Regions from separate parts of the Paenibacillus sp. PK4536 genome, predicted to be linked through region 1. Evidence: predicted binding sites of a transcription regulator. Region 1 holds the regulator's gene; each other region holds the start of a gene.

Region 1 (7,456 bases):
TACCGATTCTTGTCTTGGTCGTGCATGTCCGTGGTTCCGCAAATGCTTCTACCATCGTGCGAAGCATGAAGCAGGTACAGCTGATGTCGTTATTACGAACCATTCCAAATTATTTACCGATGTCAAAGCAGGGCATCAATTATTGCCTGCTTACGATCGATTGGTGATTGATGAAGCGCATCATTTAGAAGATGTAGCAGGTAAGCACTTGGGTATGCATATGAAATATTTCACATTGGTTCATCCGCTACTTCGTTTGTTCAAAGACAGTAAAAATGGTCAGCTGGCTATTTTGCGCCAACAGTTAGGTTCATCTGGTAATGAGCGTGGTATGGATTGGGCGATAGCGATAGATAATCTATATCCTGAAATTGTAGATGTCAAAGAAAATTGGGACAAATTGAGCGAATTATTATTTGCTTTATTACCTCAGCGTAGTGATGCCGCTCCAGGAGAAGCTGGACAATTTACATTACGTTTGTTACCTGAGAAGCAACCGACAGAATGGACGGTAATTACGGATTTGGAGAATCAGATCCATATCGGACTGAGTCAATTGATTCGTAAAGGCGAACAAGTAATGAATCAGATCAAAGAAAGCGATGAACAGTTGGGCACAGATAGTCTGGTGACTGATGTATCGGGTCTATTCAAAGATTTGACTGTCGTTCGAGACGATCTACGTCAATTTGTGAAGCTGGAAAGTACAGATACGGTCTACTGGTATGAAGCCAATGGAAATTACCGTAGCAAGTCTTTACAGATGTATGCTGTGCCTGTGGATGTGAGCAAGCAATTGAAAGAGTACTTTTTCGATAAAAAGAAAAGTATTATTCTAACATCCGCAACCCTATCAATAGAAAAGAAATTCCAATATATGATTGAACAACTGGGACTTGTCGAAGCGGAAAAAGAAGGCAGATTGATGACTGAACAGTTATCTTCACCTTTTAATTATCGTGAGCAATCGCTATTGTTGATTCCACGTGACTTTCCAAGTGTCAAAGGCAGTGTCGGTGATGCCTTCTTTGTAGATACATTAGCGAACTCGTTAGCAGAGACTGCCAAAGCAACGCAAGGACGAATGATGGTTTTATTTACCTCATATCGAATGCTCAAGCAGGTGTATGAGCCATTAAAAGAGAAGTTATCACATAGTGATATTGCTGTATTTGGTCAAGGCGTTGATGGAGGGAGTCGGACGAAGCTTACTCGTAGATTCCAGGAGCGTTCTGCTTCTGTATTGCTTGGAACAAGTAGCTTCTGGGAAGGTGTCGATATTCCGGGCGAAGCATTAACATGTCTGGCGATTGTACGATTACCTTTTCAACCGCCCAATCATCCATTGCTAGAAGCCAAAAGCGAACGGCTTAAAAAAGAAAAGAAAAATCCATTTATGAAATTATCTGTACCGCAAGCAGTTATCCGTTTCAAACAAGGTTTTGGTAGATTAGTACGGACATCTAGTGATCGGGGAATCGTTATTGTCTATGACACTCGTGTGATCGAGTCCTATTATGGCAAGCATTTTCTATATTCATTACCCGGTCCCAAAATGGAACATATGCCGACAGAGCAGATGGTACCCCGTATTACAGAATGGCTTAGCCAGGCCGAACCTGAAAAGGAAACTGTAAATCAAGAGGGGGAGCAAGCATGAAATCCGACAAAATATCAGAAGCAGTCGTGCGAAGACTACCTGTATACCTTAGATATCTGAACGAACTTCACACCCGTGAAGTTCCCACAGTGTCTTCGCAAGAATTGGGACAAAAATTAGATTTGAATCCAGCACAAATTCGCAAAGACTTAGCTTATTTTGGAGATTTTGGACGTAAAGGAATCGGGTATGATGTATCTTATCTGATTGAGAAAATACGTCATATTTTAAAATTAGATCAACAGATTAATGTTGCACTTGTAGGTGCAGGTAATCTAGGACATGCCCTTTCGAACTATAATATGTATTTGAAAGAAACGATGAAAATCGTAGCTGTGTTTGATTCTCTAGAACCCAAAGTCGGTTCGATGATCAATACATTAGTTGTACAACCGATCGAAGAACTTGGAGCAACAGTCAAAGCGAAAAGTATTCGTATTGGTATTATTACTGTGCCTAATATTGAAGCACAGCGTGTAGCAGATCAATTGATTGAAGCAGGGATCGAAGCCATTTTGAACTTTGCACCGATTATTTTGAAAGCTCCACCGCATATTCGTGTACACACTGCTGATTTTACAACGGACTTACTAAGCCTTGCCTATTATCTGGAAGATGGAAAGGAACATGAAACTAATGAATAACACCTCGAACAAATGGGTTATCAAAAACGGTATGTTTGCTGTAATGAGTGAAGAAAAATCGATGCTTTTCGGACATATGGTGATTGAAGATGGATGGATCACTTATCTTGGAGAAGAAGAGCCTGTGATTGAAGAAGGAACAACAGTAGTCGATGGTAATCATTTGTTCTTTATCCCGGGTCTAGTGAACAGTCATGGTCATGCGGCAATGTCTTTGCTACGTGGATATGGCGACGACCTTGCACTACAAGTATGGTTACAGGAAAAAATGTGGCCGATGGAAGCGAAGTTTACTAGTGACGATGTATACTGGGGAACATCATTATCTGTACTTGAAATGTTAAAAGGCGGTACTACAACATTCTTGGATATGTATGATCGTTCAGAGCGTGTTGCTGAAGTCGTAGAGCAATCAGGAATGCGTGCTGTATTGATGCGTGGTGTTATCGGCTTATGTTCAGAAGAAGAACAAAAGCAAAAGTTACAACAATCTATCGACTTTGCACGGGATTGGCACGGTCAAGCTGATGGACGTATTACAACGATGATGTCTCCACATGCGCCGTATACATGTCCTCCTGCATACATCGAACAATTTGTACAAGCAGCACATGACTTGGATTTGCCGCTGCATACACATATGTCTGAGACGTTAGCTGAAGTACAATTAAATGTAACTGATTATGGATTACGTCCTGTAGCTCATTTAGAGAAATTAGGATTTTTCACGCGTCCAGCCCTTTTGGCACATGCTGTTCATTTGAATGATGAAGAGATCGAAATGCTTGCGCAACATAAAGTAGCTGTTTCGCATAATCCGGGTAGTAATCTGAAATTAGCAAGTGGTGTTGCTCGTGTTCCTGATTTATTGCGTGCAGGTGTAGTCGTTTCTTTAGGAACAGATGGCCCGGCAAGTAATAACAACTTGGATATGTTTGAAGAGATGCGTTTGGCAGCTCTTATTCATAAAGGAGTATCCGGAGATCCAACAGCAGTACCTGCATTAGAAGCATTGAAAATGGGTACAGAATACGGTGCGAAATCTGTATTTTTGAATGACGTAGGTACATTTGCTGTCGGTATGAAAGCCGATATTACGGCATTAAATGTAGATCAACCGCATTTCTTGCCACGTACTGATTTTATCTCACATACCATTTATTCTGCATCAGCTAAAGATGTATTGCATGTCTGGGTAGATGGTAAGCAATTAATCAAAGATGGTATATCATTAACACTGGATGAAGAAAAAATTCGTCATGAAGCCCAAAGTGCTTTTGAAGGTTTGCTCAAACGCTAACCGGAAGTCGACAGGAAAGGATGGCGTGTTTTGCGAAATTTGGGAAGTGGAAAATGGATTGCAATCATTATTGTAGTAGTAGGATTGCTTGTATTAGGTGTTAATCAATTTTATGTTCATGTTATGGCGCAGCCATGGAGTAAAGAGCAGCTGGCGATAAACAGTGCACAGGAAAAGGCTGATATCGTATCTGTGACACGTACATTTAATTCTGTCTGGACAGATACTTCAACGTATTGGGTAGTTGAAGGTAAGAACACAGCACAAGAAGACCTTATGGTCTGGGTGAAGTTCAATATTGATGGCTCAGTCGCTGAAGGTGCTAATGCCGTACATGTTGAGAAAACAGCAGGTACAGTGACATATGAAAAAGTAAATGCTTTACTACAAAATGATCTGCCTGGAGCAGAAGCTGTACGTATTGTTCCCGGTTCATTCAAAGGAAAATATGCATGGCAAGTCTTTGCCAAACTCAATGAACGTTACTATTATATTTTTTATAATTTCCGTGATGGAGCTAAATTAAGCGAACCCATGGAACTGCCCGCAACATTAAAAGGAACAGGTCAAGAAGATTGACACAAGAAGAGTAAACCAAAAAAGCATGATCTTTTGAATTCAGCGTATGAATTCATCCAGATCATGCTTTTTTTGTTGCAGTGGAGGTATATAGGATTATAAGCGGAATTGTAAAACAGTGCTTTGTAATTTCTCCGCCATCGCATGAAGTGTAGCCGTATGCGCTGTACTTTCTTCAAGGAAAGCTAACTGCTCTTCTGTAGCCGCACTTACACTTTCGGTATTTGAAGCGACATGATCGGTTAATCCTGAAATGTTTTCCATCGATTTTACAATTTTCTCCGAATGACCGGATAAATGATGAAGCGAATCAGTGACTTCTTTAATCTCGGCGGTTGTATGATCGGTCAAAGTTTTGATCGTATTGAACAGATTGCCTACAGAATGGGCAGCCGTGATACCTTGACTCACTTCTTTAACCATACTTTCAACCGATTCAGTTGCACCTCTAGTCTCATTCTGAATCGTATTCACGAGTTCTTTAACACGTTTAACAGAATCATTGGTTTCATTGGATAGTTTGCGAATTTCGGAAGTTACTACAGCAAATCCACGTCCATGTTCTCCAGCCCGAGCCGCTTCAATCGCAGCATTCAGTGATAATAGACCTGTTTGAGAAGCGATAGAAGAAATAGCATTATTGATTTCTTCGATTTCACTAGAGCGTTTGTTAAGCGACGAAATAATGATTTCCAGCTTACTCATCCGTTGCTGAATTTGATCCATTTGATTCATAACATGAGATATTTCTTTATCACCTAGTAAAGCTTGTGTCTGTGCTTGTTGAGCGACATTCATTGCTTGTTGACTGCTTTGATCGATCTGCTGAATATCTTTATTCACATCATATACAGCTTGTAGACCGCCTTCAACAATTTTGACCTGATCTTGGGTACTATTTGAAAGGTCTGACATAATATCAGCTACATGTTCTGCTGCTTTGCCTGTTTCAGACGTTCCACTTGCTACATCTCTAGAAATAGAAATGACCTGTGCTGCATTATCATTAATTTCATGAACGAGATGCCGCAGATTATTTTTCATACTGTTAAAAGAAAACGCTAGCTCGCCTAGTTCATCTTTTTGCTTGACGGTTACATCTTCAATATTAAGATCACCTGTAGATATCGCTTTAGCCGCTTTATTTAATTTCTGTAAAGGCTTGGAGATTAGACGAGAAATAATGATACCGATGATAATAGCTAGAGCAAAGTTAATAACGCTGATCGTAATTGCCAGTTGACGAGCATGTAATACTTTTTGAAGATTTTCATTTTTAGCAGTTTCCATAAGAGCATCTTGCTGATCTGAAAATTGTTGAGCAAACTTAACAATAACACTACCTACAGGAATAACGCTTGTAATGATATCGAGATAAGACTGATCCAGTTGTGTAGGAGGAAGGTTAAATAATTCTTGAGCATGTGTTTTGTAGTAGTCATTCATTTTGAGCATATAATCTATTTTTTCAGTATCTTCAGTAGAGACGACTAGACTTTTCATATCTGTTAAAAGTTGAGTCGTCTGATCGTTGGTACTTAATAATTGAGAACCATAATAAGAATCACGACTTAACATATAGGTCTGCATATATCCATTTTGACTGGTCGCATAAAATTTCAAATTATCAGCTTGCGATTTAAGTGTGACATAACGATCTAGAATTGTACTCATTGATTTTTGTATTTGTTGTAGAGACATAATATAAATGACTCCTGCACAGCCAGCAATCAGGGCAATGGCAAGAAATCCAGCTAAAAGCTTATGCAGGATAGATAGACGCATCAGAGACCACTCCTTTATATATAATCATTTCCATTTGGCAATATACTTTTCTGTATTGGCTTCGGTAATTAATTCATAAGGAATAATGATTTCTTTTTCGACTTGTTTACCATTTGCAGCTTCGATCGTAGTTTTGAGCCCTTGAGATCCTTGAGCAGCCGCATTTTGATAAACAGAGACGTTTAACTTATTGGCTTTCATAAAATTAAGAGCGTCCATCGTACCATCGACACCGGCAAATATAATATTTTGATCTTGACCTTCCACTTGTGCCGCCAAAATAGCGCCAATAATCATTTCATCGTTATTGGCTACCACCGCATCAATTTTTTGACCGGATGCTAACCATTTAGCCATCAATGCCATACCTTTAGCACGATCATAATTAGCGGTTTCTTCAAAAACGATCTTCATATTCGGATATTTGGCAATAACGTCCTTGTTACCTTGAGTACGGTTTATCTGTGCATCACTGCCCATATCGCCGTTCATAATGGCAATATTACCTTTGCCACCTAACAATTTAGCCACTTCGTTCATTTGAAGTGTACCGGCAGTCAAAGAATCAGAGCCGATGTAAGATGTGGTAGTTGTTAATTCTTTAAATGTACGATTTACCGCAATAATAGGAATATTCGCTTGATTAGCTAAATCTACAATCGTTTTGGAAATAGTAGCGTCCATCGGTAAAAAAGCAATTGCTTTGACATCCTGAGCAATAAATTCTTTGATTTGTTGAAGTTGAATAGAGGGATCATTTTTGGCATCTGCATAAGTGACAGTGACATCAGGTTGTGTTTTGGCATAGTCTTCCATACCAGCCTCTACATAACTGATAAAGCGATCATTCATATCTGGAATAGATACACCAATAGTGATCTTTCCTGCTGTGTTAGTCGTAGTTGTAGGAGTTGTTGCTGTTGCTGTAGTAGAAGAGGCAGTAGAATTGGTTGAAGCAGGAGCTACAGAAGGGCTAGAAGTACAACCCGAAATAAGCACAATCAGAGCGATCAACAAAAGAGCGGGGGGAAACCGAAAAAATACGCGCATTGCCTAACCTCCATACTATTCATTTTTAGAAATATATAACGTTTACATTTTGAGAACAATTTAAATGAGGACAAAATGTGACAAGATATAAAGTATATCGACACAGGGTGTATTTTTAATAATAGGGAGTTTTATTTATTTTAAAGGGGAAAAGAGAAAGGGCTGAATATTACTAAAAGTAGTGCTATTAGAAATCAAAAAACACATATGATATACTAGATATAGATAAATAAATGTGAACATAACAAAAAACCTATCCATTAACTGTTACCGATAGGCTAGAAGATGCCGAAATAAAATATATGTTGCTATGTACATCATGTTGACTACATTAAAGGAGGACGTATATGAAACTCCGTATCATGCCTATTTTTATTACTGTAATCGTATCTGCCACTGTACTTTTTGGTGGATGGTTTACGTATCGTCAGCTGACTC
Region 2 (7,456 bases), 1.4 Mb from region 1:
AGCTTCCAGACGCTCGTCTGCCAGAAGCTGTAATCGTTCGATCTCTGCTTGTAAATTTTTTTCGTTTTCAGTCCATTCGTTTAAATCTTTATCAGACATAGTCCAACACCTCTATTTTCCGTACCTTTATAATGGGTAGTTCATGATGCATATGGTCTCTACTTTATCATAAAGCATACCGCCAAAAATAGCTTACTATATTTGCAAATCATCAGGTGATATCCAGCATCAAACCTAGCGTATATCCGTTTTTCTATACGTTTATAGATGACCTCTTAAGCTTCATCTATATCCAATAAAGACAAACTTAACTTTGTGTCGAAGAGAGTAGATTTTTTTTCATATAATACTTGGTCTGTCCTTCGATCGGAATATCATGAATTTCGCCAAAAATAGTATACCCGTACTTCATATAAAAGTGAGGCGCTTGCCAGCTCATTGTCGTTAATTCACTCACTTTGGCTCCCTGCTGCCTAGCTTGATCTTCGATCGCTTGTAACAAGTCTGCTCCAATCCCTTTGCCTCTGTATACATGATCGACAGCAAGTAATTGAATATATAACAATCCCCAGACCATCGAGCCAACGACTCCACCAATATATTGCTCACCTTCATAAGCGGCTAGCGAAAAATGCGCACGATCATACGGCGGAAGAGCCAACTCTTGATTACTATTAAATTGATCCATAAATGGTTTGATCTGTGGTATATGATCGTCTACAGATAGTTCTTGAATATGCAAAAATATCACCTACTCTTTCAGAGATAATTAAGATATCGTCATGATTATTTAATAAGTATACTATTTTGACTGTATGATGTTACAAGAAGATCATTAGCTTCCTCTATAACGCAAAAAAAGACCTTCATCAACATGAAGATCTTTTTTTCTACACCTGCTTGCGATTAATGAGCTTGATCGCTATGTTGCAACGGTAATGTTGCTGTAGCCGATACCGCTGGCATCGTTGAGACTGTAGGTTCATGATGCTGAGTATGCCCAGAATTGGCTGGTGTCAGTTGATGATCTTTTTTGATATAGGCTGTGAAATAAATCCCTGCTACAAATACAGCTCCACCTGTGAGATTACCGAGCCATACCGGAATAAAGTTCATCAGATACATATCCCATGAATAATACCCTGCAAAGATCGCTGCTGGAATCAAAAACATATTAGCGACAACGTGCTGAAATCCGATAGCAACAAATGCCATGGTCGGGAACCAGATTCCGAGTATTTTACCACTAATACTGTCAGCACTATACGATAACCAGACCGCTAGAGCTACCAACCAGTTACATCCAATCCCGGATAAAAACATCTGGGCAAAGCTTCCTTCTAACTTATGCCCTGCCATTTCTACTGTTTTGGTCAAATAAGGACCGGTTTCTGTTAATCCCACCACATGACCGAAGAAGTAAGCGACGAATAAAGCGCCTAATAGATTCGCTACCGTAATCGCAAGTAGATTGCGTGCTACTTCAAGCGTACTGATCCGCTTCGCCATCCGCGCTAACGGAACAGCCATCATATTACCAGTTAACAGTTCTCCACCTGCAACCAGTACAAGAATCAGTCCCACAGGGAACAATGCCGCTCCGATAAAGTTAGCAAAGCTTCCCCAGGCTTCCGGTGTATTCGCAATCACTCGAATATCTAATAAAAATCCTAGCGCAATAAAAGCTCCACCTAAAAACCCGAGTACAAGCATCTGTATCCATGTCGACTTGGCTTTGATGATTCCCGTCTCAATCGTATTCATTGCAATCTGTTGTGGTTTGTAATAAGCCATTGTGTTGCATCCCCCTTATAAGCATCTATTTCCGTATAATTAAATTACCTTTTCATATTTCAATTTTAATACAATTACTTTGTGAAAAAAGTAACAAATATCACTTTGGAAAAGAATTTGTGAAATTAAGCACAAAAGCCTGTACAGTGGGGGAACTGTACAGGCTTTGTTAGGGGTAGAACTTTGATCAATATCCAATGGGAGCTTACGATGATATAAAATGACTTATTTCAAACCTGATTAAGCGTGAACTTCTTGTTGGGTCTGGATAGGTGCTAATGCTTGCAAACCTACCGTATTCAAGTAGTTCCAAGGTTTGTTGTAATGTGGTTGGAAAAAGAAGTCGATAAAGGCTAATTGATCCACTGTCATTTGATTTTGGATACAGACTGAGATGGTATTGATCGATTGAGTTAAATCGACTTTAGACATCAATTGGGCGCCTAAGATGCGACGTGTTTCTTTTTCGTACACGACTTTCAAGGTTACCGTCTCATGTGTCGGCATAAATTCTGGACGGTAATGATCATGCATGGTGCTTGTTTCTACATTTAATCCTGCTTCACGAGCAGCTGTTTCGGTCATACCTGTTCCTGCAATATTATCTTCATAGATTTTGATACCGGATGTTCCTTGTGTACCCATATATTCATTCGTAGGTTGCACAAGGTTACGAGCGACCAGTGTACCCATACGAACTGCATTGGTAGCTAAAGGAATATAAGCATGTTTACCTGTTGGGTTGTAGAAAATAGCACAGCTATCTCCAGCAGCGAACACATCTTTTTTACTGGTTTGCATATATTTATCTACAAGGATAGCACCGTTAACTAACATATCGACTTGTCCTTTAAGCAATTCAGTATTGGGACGGAAACCGATACACAAGATGACCATATCTGCTTTGTGGGTCGCTTTGTCAGTAACTACGGTCGTTACTTTGCCACCTTCACCTGTGAATTTTACCACTTTCTCTGATAACGCTAATTCGATGCCGTGTTCTTGCAGTGATTCTTCAGTACGAGATGTAAATTCAGGATCTAGATATTTGTTCAAAATGCGATCTTCAGCATCGATCAATGTCACTTGTTTACCATTCATTTGGAATGCTTCTACCAGTTCAACACCGATATAACCTGCGCCTACAACAACGATATTATTAGCATGTTGCGCTTTTTCAATAATCGTATTGGAGTGATTGTAGTTTTTGCAAAGTAAAATGTTATCCAGTTCAATACCTTCAAATTTAGGAACGATCGGCCAAGAACCCGTTGTCATAATCAATTTGTCATACGTATCTGTAAGTTCAATACCTGTAGTCAGATCACGAGCTTGTAATGTTTTGTTATCCGTATCGATCGCTGTCACTTCATGCAACATTTTAGTCGTTACACCTAGATCAGCTAATTGATCTGGAGAAGAGTAAAACAATCCGTCTGGATCATTCACTACTCCACCTACATATAACGCGATCCCGCAAGATAAGAATGAAATATTATCGTTACGTTCATATACAGTGATTTCAGCATCCGGGTACAATTTAGCGGTATTAACAACAGCGGCAGTTCCTGCGTGAGTACATCCTATAACAGCTACTTTCATGGTTTCTTCCTCCTGATAATTCTTTATTTTTTATCATGTAAATGGTTCTTATCCAAAGTTGTATGGTCTATGCTGAATGTCCGACAAGTAAAATTCAGGTGAATTAAGATGTAGGTGCAAGAGAAGTGTGTGGTTTCTCTATAGTGTCCATCTTCTTGTTGGCTCTTCTATTTTTTAATATAGTCTTTTTTGATTTATTTTATTTGTGAATTAATTCACCTTGTATTGCTATTATATTGTGATTTTTATCACATTGCAAGGGGTTTGAGAGAAGTTCGCAATTTGTTCATATTTTCACAAAGTTATATAAACATATGTTTCTTGTATAACATCTTTGATCAACGTGTTTATTGACTATACATTGGTTATGTTATAGTGAGAACAAATTATATAAAGGTGGTTGGTAAAATGAGTACACAATCAAGCAATATCTTGCGTGGTTTGAAAGCTTTATCTGGCCCTTTCCCTACCTGGGATACTCAATCATTACCGGAGAATCCGACTGAACTCTTCTTAGATTGGATGAAATTAGCTATCGAAATGAAAGTTAAAGAACCTCATGCAATGACTATTTCCACTGTAGATTCTGATGGTTTTCCAGATGCACGAGTACTGATTATCAAAGAAGCCAAAGACGATTCTTTTTATTTTGCAACCGGATTGGAAAGTCAAAAAGGTCAACATATACAACATAATCCAAAGGTAGCTCTTACGTTCTATTGGCCTGAGTTAGGTAGACAGATTCGGATTAGAGGGATCGCTGAAGATCAAGGTCTAGAAGCAGGAGCCATTGATTTGAGAAGACGATCGACCATTGCTCGCGCTGTGGCTATGACCGAACGCCAAAGCCAACCGCTGGAGAATCAAGAACAATTAGAACAATCTATTGGGATGCAGGAAGAAAAGATTCATCATGATCCTGATATTGTAACTCCTAATTGGCGACTATTCGCTGTACATGCTCAAGAAATCGAGTTCTGGCAAGCCGACCCTGATCGCAAACACACAAGGTATCAATATATTCTTCATGAGGGTCAATGGACACATCAGCAGTTGTGGCCTTAAACAGATTATCAATTTTGTCTGTAAAGTCCTTTTGTATAACCTTCTATTCCAAAAGCAAAATCAGATATAGATGATTTTGCTTTTTTAATTTGCATCAAAAAATCGGTAGTTCTCTCTTGTCAAAAAAGAAAACTACCGATTGGGTATACCTACTATTATTGATATTAGTTATGTGCCATACGCATAGCATGTTGATGGCGAACTTCACTCACTTGTTGTTCTTGCTGTACCGCTTCAGCCACATGACCTTCCAGTGCATAAGGAAGACACAAAGGCACCCCGCTACGAGGATCAGTCACAATATCAGCTTCGATTCCGAATACGTTACGCAGTACATCACAAGAAACGACTTCAACGGGTGTTCCTTCAGCTACCGCTTTACCGTTCTTAATCGCAATCATATGATGTGCATAACGAGAAGCATGATTAAGATCATGCACCACCATCACAATAGTACGTTGAGAATCCGCATTTAATTTTTCCAACAATTGAAGAACTTCCAATTGATGCGCCATATCTAGAAATGTAGTCGGTTCATCCAAAAATAAGATCTCGGTATCCTGCGCTAGTGCCATCGCAATCCAAGCACGTTGACGCTGACCACCGGATAACTGATCGATCGGACGATCGTAGAAATCAACCATCCCTGTTGCTTCAATCGCCCATTCGACCATCGCTTTATCTTCTGCTTTCATCGAACCGAATCCTTTTTGATAAGGGAAACGTCCATAGGATACCAATTCCGTTACCGTTAATCCTTCAGGCGCTGTCGGGTTCTGAGGCAAAATCGCTAACTGCTTCGCTATTTCACGGGTAGATTGTTTGTGGATCGATTTGCCGTCCAATAATACAGCTCCCGATTTGGGTTGCATAATGCGTGCCATCGTTTTGAGTATCGTTGATTTACCTGAACCATTGGCTCCGACTAATGCTGTAATCTGTCCTTGAGGAATCTGTACACTCAAGTCTTCGACAATCAACCGATCTTCATATGCAATATCAAGCTTAGACGTCATCAAACGAACCATGGTTTATCCACCCTTTTCAGTGAACCCGATGTGCTAGACACCTGACTCCACTCTATATTTTCAATCTTTTATTGAATTGATTAGGATCAGCAAGTAACAACACAACTTTATATTTCATATCATTATCTAAAGTTATAACGTATAGATCATTATGCTTTGGAACGAGCTAATAAATATAAGAAGTAAGGTGCTCCAATAATCGCCACCATAACCCCTGCTGGAATTTCAGCATTTTGCAAAATCGATCGGCCAATCATATCGGCGGTAAGTAATAAGACTGCACCGATAAGAGCCGATACAGGAATAACATGCTCATAACGAGGGCCGACCAGACGACGAGCAATATGTGGCCCAAGTAGACCGATAAATCCTATCCCGCCACTTACAGCCACACAGGCTGCACTAATCGCCACAGCAACCACTAATAGGACGAGTCGCTGCATATTAAGCTGAGAACCTAAGCCTGTGGCTGTCTCATCGCCTAATGAGAAGACATCCAGTTGTCTGGCTTTCCACAAAGCAATAGGAATCAGTACGATTAACCACGGTAACAAAGCGATCACGAATTTCCAGCTACTGCCCCATATACTTCCTGCTTGCCATGTAGCGATAAAGTTAAATTCATTCGGATCAAGTCGAATCGTCATAACAATCATTAAGGCATTGACCCCTGCGGCAAGTGCTATACCGGATAGCACAAGACGTGAAGAGGATATGCCTTTATGACGTTTGTACGCCATAAGATAAATAATAATAGCGGCTCCAAAAGCACCAATCAAAGCTAGAAAAGGCAATAACATCGGTGAAGTCGATTCTCGTTGTGGATTCGTAATGACAAATAACACCACTGCTAAGCCTGCTCCCGAGTTAATACCTAGAATACCGGGATCAGCTAATCCATTACGAGATACCCCTTGCAGAATCGCTCCTGCTATCGCTAGCCCAATGCCGACTAACAAAGCAATCACAATACGGGGTAACCGAAATTCAAATAAAATCAAATGTTGCTTCGGCGTTCCGCCTCCAAATAAAGTACGTAACACTTCCATTGGTGACATTTTGCTAAACCCTGTATTCATACTTAGCAACAATACGCCAAAAGCGATTAGTGCTAAAACAATTAATGTAATCGTTGTACGTATCGTACGTTTACGGTGAAACATCACTTGATTCACAGATTATCCCTCACTTTCTTCCGAATAATATAGAAGAAATAAGGAACACCAATCAAAGCGATCAGCGCACTAACTGGTGTTTCATGAGGGGGATTACTCAGTCGTCCTACAGTATCGGCAACAACCATTAACAATGCACCTAGAATCGCAGAAGTCGGAATCACCCATTTATAATCGACGCCTACCATCGCACGCGCCGCATGAGGAATCATAAGACCGAGAAAACCTACAGCTCCTACCGTGGATACCGAAGCTCCAGCCAACACCATCACAGCTAGTACAGCGCCTAAGCGTACTAATGCAGTACGTTGACCTAATCCAGAAGCGACATCATCACCCAGACTGAGAATCGTTATCGAACGAGAAAGAAGTAAAGAACCGATCAGTGCAAGCACGATCCACGGCCACAATATATCAATTTGCGCCCATGTTACGCCTGCTACACCGCCTGCATACCAGAAAGCTAGATCTTGTGAGATTCGAAAATACAATGCAATTCCTTCTGACAAAGCGACTAATAGTGCAGCGACAGCTGAACCTGCTAAAGCAAGTCGTACCGGACTTAGCCCGCCTTTGGCAAGCGAACCAATGCCATAGACCAGACCTACACCAACAGCTGCTCCAACAAAAGAAAATAAAATTAACTGATTAAATGATAACCCTGGAAAAAAAGCAAAACATAATGCCAGTACAAATCCGGCTCCTGCATTAACCCCGAGCAATCCCGGGTCTGCGATCGGATTACGTGTCATCCCTTGCATCAATGCGCCAGATACAGCAAAAGCCGCTCCG
Region 3 (7,456 bases), 2.0 Mb from region 1:
CGAGAGGAGGTAGGGGATGAATCGGTTCATCCGGAATTCGGGTTTCTATTTAATTCTTTTTTTAGTCGTGGTGGGCATTGTACGTTACGTTAGTGACGGAAGCGAAGCTACCGATAATCCAAGATATGATCAGCTTAAAGCAGCACTTGCTGCTGGTAATGTCTCCTCTGTTACGGTTCAGTTTGATAACTATGCGTATTTAGTTACAGGTGAATACAAAACAAAACCAGCAGATGCGAAGTCGAATGCATTTTCTTCTTACATCCCTGCCACTGATGCAGCGATCAACGAGATCGAAACAGCTAGTGACAATGGGGGTACACAAGTAACCATTAAGCCGATGGAAGGCGACAGTATTTGGTTGTCATTCATCACTTCGATGATTCCACTTGTGATTATGTTTATTCTGTTCTTCTTCCTCTTCAATCAAGCTCAGGGTGGCGGCGGCAAAGTGATGAACTTTGGTAAGAGTCGTGCTCGCTTGTATAACGAAGAGAAGAAAAAAATTACATTCGAGGATGTAGCAGGGGCTGACGAAGAGAAACAAGAACTCGTCGAAGTTGTTGACTTCCTGAAAGATCCACGTAAGTTTAACGCCGTTGGAGCTCGTATTCCTAAAGGGGTACTTCTTGTAGGTCCTCCGGGTACTGGTAAAACATTGCTTGCTCGTGCAGTAGCAGGAGAAGCAGGCGTACCATTCTTCAGCATTTCCGGTTCTGATTTCGTAGAAATGTTTGTCGGTGTCGGTGCGTCGCGTGTACGTGATTTGTTTGAAAATGCGAAGAAAAATGCACCATGTATTATTTTCATCGATGAAATTGATGCTGTTGGTCGTCAACGGGGCGCAGGTCTTGGTGGCGGTCATGATGAGCGCGAACAAACGCTAAATCAACTTCTTGTTGAAATGGATGGATTTGGAGCTAACGAAGGTATTATTATCGTTGCTGCAACTAACCGTCCAGATATCTTGGATCCTGCATTGTTACGTCCAGGTCGTTTTGACCGTCAAATTACGGTGGATCGTCCAGACGTGAAAGGTCGCGAAGCTGTACTGAAAGTTCACTCACGTAACAAACCACTTACGTCTAACGTAAGATTGGATACAATTGCGAAACGTACAACAGGTTTTACAGGTGCAGATCTGGAGAACTTGATGAACGAAGCAGCATTGCTTGCTGCGCGTCGTAATCGTCGTGATATTTCGATGAATGAGGTTGATGAAGCTATTGACCGTATCATCGTAGGTACAGAAAAACGTAGTCGTGTTATTAGTGATCGTGAAAAACGTATCGTTGCTTATCATGAAGCGGGTCATACGATTGTAGGTTATTTCTTGGAGCATGCGGATATGGTACACAAAGTAACAATCGTACCGCGTGGACGTGCTGGCGGGTATGTTATTATGCTTCCTAAAGAAGACCGTATGCTTGTAACGAAACAGGAATTGTTGGATAAAGTAACTGGTTTGCTAGGTGGACGTGTTGCTGAAGAATTATTTATCGGCGAGATTGGTACTGGAGCATATAGTGACTTCCAACAAGCAACTGGTATCGTACGTAGCATGATCGTTGAATACGGTATGAGTGAGAAGCTTGGACCGATGCAATTCGGTACTGCTCAAGGTCAAGTATTCTTGGGTCGTGATATCGGACACGAGCAAAACTATAGTGATAAAATCGCTTATGAGATCGATCAAGAAATGCACCGTTTTATTACGGAATCTTACGAACGCTGTCGCGAATTATTGCAAAAGCATTCAAGAGAAATGCATTTGATTGCTCAAACATTGCTTGAAGTAGAAACATTGGATCTAGAACAAATCAAAGAATTGATCGAAACTGGATCTTTAAGTGATACTGGCAATAGCGATGGTAATAGCGGTTCAGGGGAAACACCAGAAGGTGGCGAACCAACTGTAGATACAATCGGTGGTTCTTTGAGCTTGGAGAAAGATAACACTCCATCTACACCTGGATTGGGCAAAGACGGAGATATTCCGAATAGCCCTACTAATGGCCCTGGCGAAGATCGTGGACCAAATGGAACAGGTGGAAGTACACCCACTTCGTAATCAATAACAAAATGCAGTAAATAAAAAGCCTGAAGATCAATAGGATCTTCAGGCTTTTTTGCGTTTAAAAAATATGTTCAAATTCATAGATTGACAAGTGAGTATAGCATTGTGTACATTATTGGTTGAACCTGATCACAAATTTGACACAATTCACACAGTAGTAAGGGATATTTTTCACAAACTATTCGATCAGAAAGCTATAACTACCTTAGAACATACTTCTCTGCCAAACATTGTGAAATGAATCTCAATCAATTTGAAGGAGTGATTACGATGGAAGCGTTAGCACTGGAAAAGAAAGCAGAACGGGATGCACAGCTCAAGGAACGTCTTTTAGAATTAAAAAAGGAGCGCAATGCTATTATTCTAGCTCATTATTATCAACGGGATGAGATTCAAGAAGTGGCAGATTTCCGTGGCGATTCTTTTTTGTTAGCGCAAAAAGCAGCTCAGACTGAAGCAGATACGATTGTGTTTTGTGGAGTTCACTTTATGGGTGAAAGTGCTAAAATTCTAGCACCTAACAAAACAGTGATTATCCCTGATGAGCGGGCAGGTTGTCCAATGGCAGATATGGTCAATGTAGATGGTCTGCGTCGATTAAAAGAAAAACATCCTAATGCTAAAGTGGTTACTTATATTAATTCATCTGCTGAGATCAAAGCAGAAACAGATATCTGCTGTACTTCGGCAAATGCGGTGAAAGTCATTCAGTCCGTTGATTCCGACGAAATCATTTGGGTTCCTGATAAAAATTTAGGGCACTATGTACAACAGCATACTGATAAAAAGATGATTATCTGGGAAGGGTATTGTAACACCCATGATATGTTGACGGTCAAAGACGTGATGGAGATGAAAGCGAAACATCCTCATTCTGAATTTGTTGTTCATCCTGAATGTCGGCCAGATGTTGTTGCTTTAGGTGACTTTGTAGGTAGCACAACAGCGATTATCAAATATTGCAAAGAATCGCCTTGTCAGGAGTTTATCGTAGGGACAGAAGATGGTACAGGTTATCAGCTTCGCAAAGACAGCCCTGATAAAACATTTCGCTTTGCTAGCAAATATTTAGTATGCCCTAATATGAAAGTGAATAATTTAAAAAAATTAGTCAATTGCTTAGAGCAGATGAAACCTCAAATCTATGTACCACCTGCTGTTGCTGATCAAGCTCGTGTTTCTTTGGAACGTATGCTACAAGTATCTTCATCTTGAACGATTGAGAGGGAACAGATTATGATTCCAAATCGCCTGATAGATTATCATCTGAGTGAATATATTCACAAACAAGTCGATGTTATTATTATAGGTTCAGGAATTGCAGGATTGTTTGCTGCTATTTCGGCAAGTGAATATAAGCACGTTCTTATGATCACAAAGAAATCATTATTAGACAGTAATACTCGTTATGCTCAAGGCGGGATTGCAGCTGTGATAGCAGCAGATGATTCTCCTCTTTATCACCGTCAAGATACATTGCTTGCAGGAGCTGGTCTTTGTTCCTCGTCTGCCGTAGATGTGCTTGTGCAAGAAGGCCCAGCAGGTGTACAGGAACTGATTCGTCTAGGCACTTTATTTGATACGATTGACGGACAATTGGAGTTAACACGAGAAGGGGCTCATAGTCATCGCCGTATTTTACATGCAAATGGGGATTCTACAGGATATGAGATTGTTAGAGCATTATCTCAGCATGTGGCTGAACATCCACGTATTGAAGTTTGGGATGAGCATTTGGCAATTGATCTAGTCACGCATCACAATGAATGTACAGGCGTCATCGTAAAGCAACCAGATGATCGTCTCGTCTATGTCCAAGCAGAAGCGACTGTGATCTGTTCAGGAGGTAGTGGACAGCTATATCAATATACGACGAATCCTGATGTGGCTACAGGCGATGGAGTGGCGATGGCTTACCGCGCAGGAGCACAGGTACGAGATATGGAATTTATTCAATTTCATCCGACTGCTTTATGTTATCCAGGTGCACCGCGATTTCTGATCTCAGAAGCGTTACGCGGTGAAGGAGCTATTTTGCGTAATCATACAGGTGAAGCTTTTATGGCAAATTACCATCTGTTAAAAGAACTGGCACCTCGAGATATCGTAGCTAGAGCGATCATCAGTGAAATGGAAAAAGAAGAAAGTACTTGTGTCTATCTGGATATCACACATGAGTCTGAAGAGACATTGAAACGCCGTTTTCCTACTATTTTTGCAACCTGTGTGAGATATGGATTAAATATAGCTCAAGACTGGATTCCTGTGGCACCTGCGGCTCATTATATGATGGGTGGTATCAAAACCGATCTTCAAGGAGCAAGTAGTGTGCAGCGATTATTTGCTTGTGGTGAAGTCTCTTCTACAGGTATTCATGGGGCAAATCGATTAGCAAGTAATTCATTATCCGAAGCGATTGTTTTTGGCAAACGGGTAGTTCAGCAAATTCTTCAACTACCTCCACTGGTTGAACCCGAGCAAGAATCCTCTTTATCAGCAAAAGATATGCTTTCTTATGATAAGAATGTACCTGAATTCACAAACTCTGCCGAACAATGGATCAGTTGGCGCTTAGAACTCCAACAGATTATGGGACAGTACGCTGGACTTCGTCGTACCTCTGTATCTCTTCAAGAAGGCTTAACTAAGCTTGAAGAATTAGGGATTATTTTTGAATATCCAATGAATACAAAGGAAGCTATCGAGCTGTCCAATATGTTGACATGTGCTTTGCTTGTGATGCGTTCAGCATTGTATCGGGAAGAAAGTCGTGGCGGACATTATCGAGAAGATTTTCCAGAGCGTAATGATACAGATTGGCAACAGCATATTGTGCAACAGATTCATCAAGGGCTAACAAAGGAGAGTAGTGATGATGTTTAACGGATACGAAGACAATCTAATACAATGGATCAAATTATGGCTAAACGAAGATGTAGGCGCTGGAGATATCACTACAGCAACCACAGTTCCACAAGGACATAGTAGTCGCGCCGTTATTCATGCTAAGCAAGATGGAATACTTGCGGGGCTCCCGGTAGCGGAGTTAGTATTTCGCACAGTTCATCCTGATCTGAAGTTTCAACCTATCGCTCAAGAAGGACAAAAGCTACACAAAGGTGATATCATTGCAGAAGTAGAAGGCAGTACACACCATCTACTGACAGGAGAACGTCTAGCACTTAATTTATTGCAACGGATGTCGGGGATCGCTACTCGTACTCGTGAATATGTAGATGCTATTCAAGATTTGCCGGTAAGATTGGTAGATACACGTAAGACCACACCGGGACATCGTATGCTTGAGAAATATGCTGTACGTATTGGTGGCGGACATAATCATCGTTTTGGACTTTATGATGCTGTGATGATTAAAGATAATCATATCAAAGCAGCAGGCGGAATCACCGAAGCGGTCAACTCAGCTCGTCACCAGATTCCGCACACAATGACGATTGAAGTCGAGACTGAAAGTATAGAACAAGTACAAGAAGCTTTGACTGTTGGAGCAGATATCATTATGCTTGATAATATGTCACCAGAACGTATGCAAGAAGCAGTGCATATGATTCGTGAGCAAGCCCCGCATGTAAAAATTGAAGCATCGGGCAATGTATCGTTAAATACAATTTATAACTTAGCAGCCACAGGCGTTGATATTATATCTGTAGGACGACTGACGTATTCTTTTGAAAATCTGGATATTAGTCTGGATTTGGGTGCGAAGAAAGGGGAGTGACGCACTTTGATAGTTGTGATTGATATTGGAAATACGAATATCGTGTTGGGCGTATATCAAGGAGAACAATTGCTTCATCATTTCCGTATCAATACGAATCGTCAAGCTACACCGGATGAATATGGAGTGATGGTGCATAACCTTTTTCAGATGTCCAATATTGTGATTGATCATATTCAAGGAATTATTATTTCTTCTGTTGTGCCTCCAATTATGAACACGCTAGAAGAAATGTGTAGAAAATATTTACATCATACTCCTATGATTGTCGGACCGGGCATACGCACCGGTCTGAACTTGCGTTATGAGAACCCACGCGAAGTGGGAGCAGATCGGATTGTGAATGCAGTAGCAGCTGTTGCAAAATACGGTGGTCCTGTCATTGTTGTTGATTTTGGTACAGCGACTACATTTGATTGTATTGACAGTAAAGGTGATTATCTAGGCGGCGCAATCGTCCCTGGAATTGGGATTTCTACAGAAGCTTTGTATCAACGAGCTTCCAAGTTACCGAATATTGAATTAGAGAAACCTAAAAAAGTCATCGGACGTAATACCGTTCATGCCATGCAATCTGGTATTATATATGGATACGCTGGACAAGTGGATGGAATCGTCAAACGAATTCATGCTGAAATGGGCGTGATTGGTAAAGTCGTGGCTACTGGTGGTTTGGCAGAACTGATTTCCAGTGAAACCGAAACAGTCGATGAAGTGAATCCAATGCTTACACTTGAAGGATTACGTTTGATTTATGAGCGTAATGTAATAACCACACCGATAGACAAAACTTTTGGTACGCCTAAAGCGTCTAAATAAAAATAGAAGAACCATGCTCATTGGAAAATACAGCAAGAGCAACGAGAGGAGCCATTACAAATGGAAAATCAACAACACACAAAACCGGACCTTGTCGTCCGTGGTATAGCATTAGGTGGTAAAGTACGTGCATTTGCTATTCGCTCTACTCATTTAGTCGAGGAAGCACGTCAACGTCATGATACATGGCCTACAGCAACAGCAGCAATGGGTCGTACGCTGACAACAGCAGCAATGATGGGTGCTATGCTTAAAGGCGAAGAAAAATTAACATTACAAGTAAAAGGTGACGGCCCGATCGGTCAGATCGTAGCGGATGCCAATGCGAAAGGCGAAGTTCGTGGATATGTTGATCATCCACATGTTCATTTGCCAAGTAATGCGATGGGTAAATTGGATGTAGCAGGAGCAGTAGGTACAGAAGGCTTTGTATATGTAATCAAAGATTTGGGACTTAAAGATCCTTATCGTGGAAGTGTGCCGATTATTTCAGGAGAGCTAGGCGAAGATTTCACGTACTATTTTGCGAAGTCTGAACAGACTCCATCTGCGGTAGGTATTGGCGTACTTGTAGATACAGACAACTCTGTTATTGTAGCCGGCGGATTTATTATTCAATTGTTACCCGGTCTTACCGATGCAGAAATTGACCAAATCGAACAATCGATCAGCACGTTGCCACCTGTAACGACTCTTTTAGCAGAAGGATTAGAGTTAGAAGAACTGTTACGCCGTGTTGTGCCTGATGCTCAAGTGATGGAAACATCAGATGTGCGATTCTATTGCCCTTGTTCTCGTGAACGTGTAGAACAAACGTTGAT

Evidence for each region. Region 1 encodes Rex, which represses fermentation and respiration genes when NADH is low (regulators of the CRP and FNR family bind a similar motif). Its sites were predicted from a motif close to TTGTGAAATATTTCACAA; they were not measured.
Region 2: PO903_RS03190 (formate/nitrite transporter family protein) is a predicted target of Rex. The motif match lies at 1,912-1,929, and genes of this name have one in related genera.
Region 3: nadA (quinolinate synthase NadA) is a predicted target of Rex. The motif match lies at 2,308-2,325, and genes of this name have one in related genera.

Annotation. Positions count from the first base shown of each region.
Region 1 is NZ_CP126313.1:4,320,912-4,328,367, reverse strand. It holds gene dinG (ATP-dependent DNA helicase DinG) at 1-1,660, shown strand, start outside; gene PO903_RS19185 (redox-sensing transcriptional repressor Rex) at 1,657-2,304, shown strand; gene PO903_RS19180 (amidohydrolase) at 2,297-3,604, shown strand; gene PO903_RS19175 (cell wall elongation regulator TseB-like domain-containing protein) at 3,635-4,183, shown strand; gene PO903_RS19170 (methyl-accepting chemotaxis protein) at 4,280-5,968, opposite strand; gene PO903_RS19165 (sugar ABC transporter substrate-binding protein) at 5,993-7,018, opposite strand; gene PO903_RS19160 (hypothetical protein) at 7,366-7,456, shown strand, end outside.
Region 2 is NZ_CP126313.1:670,847-678,302, forward strand. It holds gene PO903_RS03180 (sensor histidine kinase) at 1-99, opposite strand, end outside; gene PO903_RS03185 (GNAT family N-acetyltransferase) at 308-742, opposite strand; gene PO903_RS03190 (formate/nitrite transporter family protein) at 907-1,794, opposite strand; gene PO903_RS03195 (FAD-dependent oxidoreductase) at 2,035-3,396, opposite strand; gene PO903_RS03200 (pyridoxine/pyridoxamine 5'-phosphate oxidase) at 3,805-4,461, shown strand; gene PO903_RS03205 (ABC transporter ATP-binding protein) at 4,626-5,489, opposite strand; gene PO903_RS03210 (FecCD family ABC transporter permease) at 5,639-6,652, opposite strand; gene PO903_RS03215 (FecCD family ABC transporter permease) at 6,661-7,456, opposite strand, start outside.
Region 3 is NZ_CP126313.1:1,277,267-1,284,722, forward strand. It holds gene ftsH (ATP-dependent zinc metalloprotease FtsH) at 17-2,071, shown strand; gene nadA (quinolinate synthase NadA) at 2,348-3,292, shown strand; gene nadB (L-aspartate oxidase) at 3,314-4,960, shown strand; gene nadC (carboxylating nicotinate-nucleotide diphosphorylase) at 4,950-5,816, shown strand; gene PO903_RS05940 (type III pantothenate kinase) at 5,823-6,635, shown strand; gene hslO (Hsp33 family molecular chaperone HslO) at 6,696-7,456, shown strand, end outside.